One region of the Paenibacillus sp. FSL R7-0189 genome, then DNA from elsewhere that is predicted to be linked to it. Evidence: a T-box and tRNA genes for the amino acid it is inferred to sense, from the RefSeq annotation. Region 1 holds a T-box; the other holds one or more tRNA genes.
What was found. A T-box is a leader RNA that pairs with one kind of tRNA and senses whether it is charged. The one in region 1 lies ahead of trpS (tryptophan--tRNA ligase), so its partner is inferred to be a tRNA-Trp.

Region 1 (3,383 bases):
TAAAGATTGCATGCAGCTCGGATTATAGGGTATAAATTAGAAAAACCTCCCACAGCTTCTGGAAGAAGTGTGAGAGGTTTGAAAGCTAGTCGGCAATAGGCTTTTTAAGACCTCAGCCGGATAAAACACTTAAGATAACGATGTTACTGACGACCGGACAGTTGTTGTTCTGCCAGTTGTACTAGACGTTTAGTGATGTAACCTCCCAAAGAACCAGTTTCGCGGGAAGTGTAGTTCCCGTAATAACCGTCAGCTGGGATCGTTACTCCAAGCTCTTGTGCTGCTTCATATTTCAATTGTTGCAACGCTGCATTTGCTTGAGGAACTACAAGGTTATTGGAACGGCTGCTACGACCTTGACCTGCTTGACCCATGTGTGTCACCTCCTTCGCCCGTTGTGAAGATAGTATGAGCGCTAAGAGGCTAATTCATGCATGCTATCGAAAGGTTTTAAGGATGGTAATTATTAGTCGATTAAAAGTAAGGGTAGGAAAGCCTAAATAACTAAGCTCGCACAAAAAATCGGCCTTCTCTTACGTAAACGCAAGGGAAGACCGATATAATGTATATCTGCTTTAATTCTCGGGATAGATCATTTCCAGCATAGTGGACAGCTCAAGGCTTTGACCTGGTTCTACCTTCAGCAAGCCAGTGAAGGAAGGATCGTCGGAAACGTTAGGAGCATCCGGGAGCCAGGTATAAGGTTCGATGCACAGAAATTGATCGGCTGGTCCTTTGGTATACAGGACCCAGTGGCGAAAAAGATTCTCGTCGGCCGTATAACGAAGACCATAACCATCATCGCGTAATAACAATGCTTCTACGGGCTGCTTGTCACCAATACGCAGAGCGGTATCAAAATTAGTTCCCTGTAGGTTAATTCCAGAATTTAGAGACTCTAGATCACCGAGTGGAATTAGATTGCCGCTAGGGAGCAATTCATCGTTTAGTTCATAAATGCTGTTTACGGGCAATTTGAGATTCCAGCGTTCAGGTTCTCCATCGATCATAAACCAGGTGTGATAACCGATCCCAAAGGGAATACGATGATCGCCGAGATTTGTAACCTTTAAAGTCTGGCTGAGCCGGGCATCCTGAAGCCTGAATGTCATTTCGAATTTGAGTGGAATGGGAAATTGCTCCATCCAGTGTGGATCATCTTCAGTAAGGAATTCAGTAGTGACTGCACAACCGTCCTCGTCTTCTTCAATATCGCTGACACACCAGGATTGAGTCCGGTGTAGACCATGGATATGATTGTCACCAGCGGTATTCTGGTCAAATTGATAACTTGTACCCTCGAATTGAAATTTTCCTTTACGAATTCTTCCGGGTGGAATTAAGAGCGGGATGCCAAAATGGTAAGGTTTTTGCATAAAGAAAGCTTGATCGCTTTCATCAGGCCGCCGCAGAATTTCCCGTTGTTCCTTTACATCAAACAATGAAATCACGTTGTTTCCTAGTCGCGGCAAAAGCGTGACTTCCAGTTCGCGGCTGTGCAAAATATAAGTATCATAACCGCCCCACTGCCCTTTGGTCACCTGTTTCATGAGATATGCTCCTTTATCGTAACTGTAATCGAATAGAACATGGATAACCTTATCATAACAGATTTATACGGAAGTGGTTAAGTGATTTGACAACTTCTCTTTATGGTTCTATGATGAAGGCATTAAATTATGATGAGAATGTGATGACGGGGACAAGTAGGCAGGAAATGTACCTTCAGAAAGCCGGTGGTTGATGCGAACCGGTAGGACACTCTTGATGAATGGACCCCTGAGCGCCGCGCTTGAACGGGAGCAAGATACCCTAGTAGACCGGCCGGATCTTCCCCGTTAACGGAAGACTAAGGCTGTTTCCTTTTGACTATACAAAGGTTTAGCAGCGAATAAGGGTGGCACCACGGTCTCACGTCCCTTGCGGATGAGGCTTTTTTTGCGTTCTCGGAAATTGGAAATCACATCTAACGGAGGTCTATATTATGTTGAAAAAAGTAATGTCAGGCATACAACCGAGCGGTTCTCTAACTTTGGGTAACTATATCGGAGCGCTGAAAAATTTTGTGAAGCTGCAAGACGATCATCAATGTTTCTTTATGGTTGTCGATATGCATGCGATCACCGTTGCTCAAGATCCTGCGGCACTGCGTGAGCAGTCTGAAGCTGTAGCTGCACTCTTTATCGCGGCAGGAATTGATCCTGTGCGTTCGAATGTATATATGCAGTCCCATGTGCCTCAGCATGCGGAATTGGGTTGGATCATGACTACGTTAACGGCAATGGGCGAGCTTGAGCGTATGACACAGTTCAAAGATAAATCATCAGGTAAGGATTCGGTTGGCGCGGGCCTATTCGTATATCCTTCTTTAATGGCAGCAGATATTCTTGTTTATAATGCGGATCTTGTGCCAGTAGGTGAAGATCAGAAGCAGCACTTGGAGTTGACCCGTGATTTAGCTGGCCGATTTAATAACCGTTTTGGCGAATTCTTTACGATTCCTGAACCGTATATCCCTGAAGTGGGCGCACGCATTATGTCTCTGGATGATGGCACTAAAAAAATGAGCAAGAGCAGCCCAAATGCAGGCAGCTATATTGCCCTGTTGGATTCGCCGGATGTGATCCGTAAAAAAATCAGCCGCGCAACGACTGATTCTGGACGTGAAGTTATCTTTGATCCGGCTAATAAGCCAGAGATTAGTAACTTGATGAGTATTTACTCGGAATGTTCTGGAATGTCCCTCCAGCAAATTGCCGATCGTTATGAGGGACAAATGTATGGTGGCTTTAAGAAGGATCTTGGGGAAGTGGTTGTGTCCACACTTGAGCCTTTGCAACAAAGATATCATGAAATTCGCAGTTCAGGTGCGATCACTGATATTCTTGCCGAAGGTGCTGAACGCGCACGTATTGTTGCAGCTGAGACATTGAATGGCGTAAAAGAGCGGATGGGCTTTCTGCCAGCTCGTTAATCTAATCAGAGCTTAAACTTTCCTGTTTGCGTCTAATTCTGGCTTTGAGGATAAATCCCCAGCCAATATTCAATACGCAGAGAAAACCAAGCAGGAGTGCCAGCCAGAAGCTATAGCTGATCGCGATTGAAGCGGCAGTGAGAATAAGAATAGAAGAACAAGCGAACCAAAGTGAGAGTCCTTTACCCATTAAGAGCCTTCCTTTCCGTGTCTGCTAAAATGAATCCCGGAGTATTATAAATACTCCGGGATTTTTTGTGATTATAGAATAGTTCTCTCAGTAAGTCTACAGTTTCATCGTAAAGAACCAGGGTCGATGGAAAATCGTTTGTCGAGCTTATCGCTGCTAAGCCAGCCTACATAAGTATTTAAAGGTTTATATTGGTTATCCATAACTAATACAGCCACA
Region 2 (3,383 bases), 160 kb from region 1:
TCACGGTTCAAATGGAAATTCTCTTTTTTCCAAATAAAGTATCATTAAAAGTAATAAATTTAACGTTTAGGCTCAAAAATAGCAATAAAAATACCATTATTATTAATAATCCGCTTTATTTCCGAACGAGATGGCCAGTCAGGTTGCGAACTTTCGGATTTATTGATACGATCATAACAAATATTATTAAAAATAATTATATGATTTCGGTCATAGTTTTGTACGATTCGGCTAAAACATAAGTATTGGAGGATCATCATGGATCGTGTTCTATATATTGTAAGTGCCACACATGAGCTAAATACTTATATCCCTCCACACCAGCATGAATGCTACGAACTGGTCTATTATTTACAGGGGGTAGGGACAACCAATGTTGGCCCACGAAGTTACCATTTTCGCTCCTCTTCTTTCGCGCTTGTGCCACCCAATCATAAACATGACGAGCACCACCGTGAGGATGCAAATGTATTATTTGTAGGCTTCCACTCGGTACACCCTAATATGAGTAATCTGCTCGGCGTATATGAAGATGATAAAGATCAGACCGTTCTTCAAATCCTGCTGCGAATGAAAGCAGAGTTTACACGTAAGCAAGACGGATTCTCTGAGCTTCTAAACCTACAAATGAGCGAGATTACCGTCCATCTTATGAGGCTTCTTAGTGCCTCTGGATATCAATCCCCAACAGAAGATCGAGTACAATATGTCCTTAATTATATGAATGAGCATTATCGCCATAAATTGTCCGTCGAAACACTATCAGAAATGTCCGGATATAGCTACGATCGTTTTCGCCATCTATTTAAAGAACGTTTCGGGTCCTCACCCCTGCGGTATTTGCTGTTAAAACGCCTGGAGTATGCAAAATCTCTATTACGTCATACTCAGATGCAAATCTCTGAAGTATCTGCTGCTGCAGGTTTTGTGAACGATGCCCAATTCTGCAATATGTTTAAACGAGAAATAGGTCATACCCCGCGAGCATTCCGCATTAATAATCAATCAGGTTAATCACTAATCAGATTAAAAAAAGCCGTTGAAATAGAGAAACTCCTCTATTCAACGGCTTAATCCTGTAAAACTAAGAACATAAAGAAAAAAGGTTAGTAAGATTGCTTATAAAAGCAATCTTACTAACCTTTTTAAGATACCGGCGAGAGGACTCGAACCTCCACGGTTTCCCACTCGATTTTGAGTCGAGCGCGTCTGCCATTCCGCCACGCCGGCACATATGAACTAAATGGAGGCGCCACCCAGATTTGAACTGGGGATAAAGCTTTTGCAGAGCTTTGCCTTACCACTTGGCTATGGCGCCATGTAAATTTTGGAGCGGACGACGGGAATCGAACCCGCGACCCTCGCCTTGGCAAGGCGATGCTCTACCGCTGAGCCACGTCCGCATAAAATGGCTGGGGATATAGGATTCGAACCTATGAGTGACGGAGTCAAAGTCCGTTGCCTTACCGCTTGGCTAATCCCCAATAACATTTTAAAGTAAATGGGGCGACTGATGGGTCTCGAACCCACGAATGCCGGAACCACAATCCGGTGCGTTAACCCCTTCGCCACAGTCGCCATATTAAGTTGATATTGTCGCCATTATTCATTTTAAAGAAAATGGGGCGGCCGATGGGTCTCGAACCCACGAATGCCGGAACCACAATCCGGTGCGTTAACCCCTTCGCCACGGCCGCCATATTAAACTTTAGAAAAAACTTGGCAGGGGCAGCAGGAATTGAACCCACACCAACGGTTTTGGAGACCGTTGTTCTACCTTTAAACTATGCCCCTAAAAACTGGTGGAGGATGATGGATTCGAACCACCGAACACTTACGTGAGCAGATTTACAGTCTGATGCGTTTGGCCACTTCGCTAATCCTCCAAGGATGGTGCCGGCGAGAGGACTTGAACCCCCAACCTACTGATTACAAGTCAGTTGCTCTACCAATTGAGCTACACCGGCATGGCACTCATTCTTTTGTGATGATAAATGGTGGCTCGGGACGGAATCGAACCGCCGACACGAGGATTTTCAGTCCTCTGCTCTACCGACTGAGCTACCGAGCCATGATGAAAATGGCGGAACCGACGGGATTCGAACCCGCGATCTCCTGCGTGACAGGCAGGCATGTTAGGCCAACTACACCACGGTTCCAAAAGATATAATTGCTTAAGTTAATTGGTTGCGGGGGCAGGATTTGAACCTGCGGCCTTCGGGTTATGAGCCCGACGAGCTACCGGGCTGCTCCACCCCGCGTCAGTAAAAATATGTTATGGTGGAGGCTGAGGGGATCGAACCCCCGACCCTCTGCTTGTAAGGCAGATGCTCTCCCAGCTGAGCTAAGCCTCCATAAACAACAATTGTTATTGTACCAAAGTCCACTAGGATAAATCAAGTGAAAATTTGGTGACCCGTATGGGATTCGAACCCATGTTACCTCCGTGAAAGGGAGGTGTCTTAACCCCTTGACCAACGGGCCATACTAATTAAAAATTTGTGGCGGAGAGAGAGGGATTCGAACCCTCGAGACGCTTGTGGCGCCTACACGATTTCCAATCGTGCTCCTTCGGCCAAACTCGGACACCTCTCCATATGGCTCCCCGAACAGGACTCGAACCTGTGACAACTCGATTAACAGTCGAGTGCTCTACCAACTGAGCTATCAGGGAATATTCATACCAGGCTTAATCGCCTGAAAACTGAATCCGAAACGAATCTGCATTCTAAGTATAGGATAAGCCCTCGACCGATTAGTATTGGTCAGCTCCATGCATTGCTGCACTTCCACCTCCAACCTATCTACCTCGTCGTCTTCAAGGGGTCTTACTAATTGGGAAATCTCATCTTGAGGGGGGCTTCACGCTTAGATGCTTTCAGCGCTTATCCCGTCCGTACGTAGCTACCCAGCCATGCTCCTGGCGGAACAACTGGTGCACCAGCGGTACGTCCATCCCGGTCCTCTCGTACTAAGGACAGCTCCTCTCAAATTTCCTGCGCCCACGACAGATAGGGACCGAACTGTCTCACGACGTTCTGAACCCAGCTCGCGTACCGCTTTAATGGGCGAACAGCCCAACCCTTGGGACCTACTTCAGCCCCAGGATGCGATGAGCCGACATCGAGGTGCCAAACCTCCCCGTCGATGTGGACTCTTGGGGGAGATAAGCCTGTTATCCCCAGGGTAGCTTTTATCCGTTGAGCGATGGCCCTTCCATGCGGTACCACCGGATCACTAAGTCCGACTTTCGTCCCTGCTCGACTTGTAGGTCTCGCAGTCAAGCTCCCTTATGCCTTTGCACTCTGCGAATGATTTCCAACCATTCTGAGGGAACCTTGGAACGCCTCCGTTACTCTTTAGGAGGCGACCGCCCCAGTCAA

Region 2: it encodes a tRNA-Trp, which carries the amino acid that the T-box ahead of trpS (tryptophan--tRNA ligase) is inferred to sense. The anticodon was not compared.

The regions. Positions count from the first base shown of each region.
Region 1 is NZ_CP150223.1:3,493,834-3,497,216, forward strand. Features, by position in the region: gene MKY63_RS15190 (alpha/beta-type small acid-soluble spore protein) at 144-374, opposite strand; gene MKY63_RS15195 (aldose 1-epimerase) at 576-1,550, opposite strand; T-box leader at 1,685-1,924, shown strand; gene trpS (tryptophan--tRNA ligase) at 1,988-2,974, shown strand; gene MKY63_RS15205 (hypothetical protein) at 2,976-3,164, opposite strand; gene MKY63_RS15210 (metal-dependent hydrolase) at 3,269-3,383, opposite strand, start outside.
Region 2 is NZ_CP150223.1:3,337,493-3,340,875, reverse strand. Features, by position in the region: gene MKY63_RS14615 (AraC family transcriptional regulator) at 259-1,014, shown strand; tRNA gene MKY63_RS14610 (tRNA-Leu) at 1,152-1,230, opposite strand; tRNA gene MKY63_RS14605 (tRNA-Cys) at 1,245-1,318, opposite strand; tRNA gene MKY63_RS14600 (tRNA-Gly) at 1,329-1,403, opposite strand; tRNA gene MKY63_RS14595 (tRNA-Gln) at 1,410-1,484, opposite strand; tRNA gene MKY63_RS14590 (tRNA-His) at 1,503-1,578, opposite strand; tRNA gene MKY63_RS14585 (tRNA-His) at 1,622-1,697, opposite strand; tRNA gene MKY63_RS14580 (tRNA-Trp) at 1,721-1,794, opposite strand; tRNA gene MKY63_RS14575 (tRNA-Tyr) at 1,801-1,886, opposite strand; tRNA gene MKY63_RS14570 (tRNA-Thr) at 1,892-1,967, opposite strand; tRNA gene MKY63_RS14565 (tRNA-Phe) at 1,996-2,071, opposite strand; tRNA gene MKY63_RS14560 (tRNA-Asp) at 2,082-2,159, opposite strand; tRNA gene MKY63_RS14555 (tRNA-Met) at 2,185-2,261, opposite strand; tRNA gene MKY63_RS14550 (tRNA-Val) at 2,279-2,354, opposite strand; tRNA gene MKY63_RS14545 (tRNA-Glu) at 2,410-2,484, opposite strand; tRNA gene MKY63_RS14540 (tRNA-Ser) at 2,503-2,595, opposite strand; tRNA gene MKY63_RS14535 (tRNA-Asn) at 2,599-2,674, opposite strand; rRNA gene MKY63_RS14530 (23S ribosomal RNA) at 2,736-3,383, opposite strand, start outside.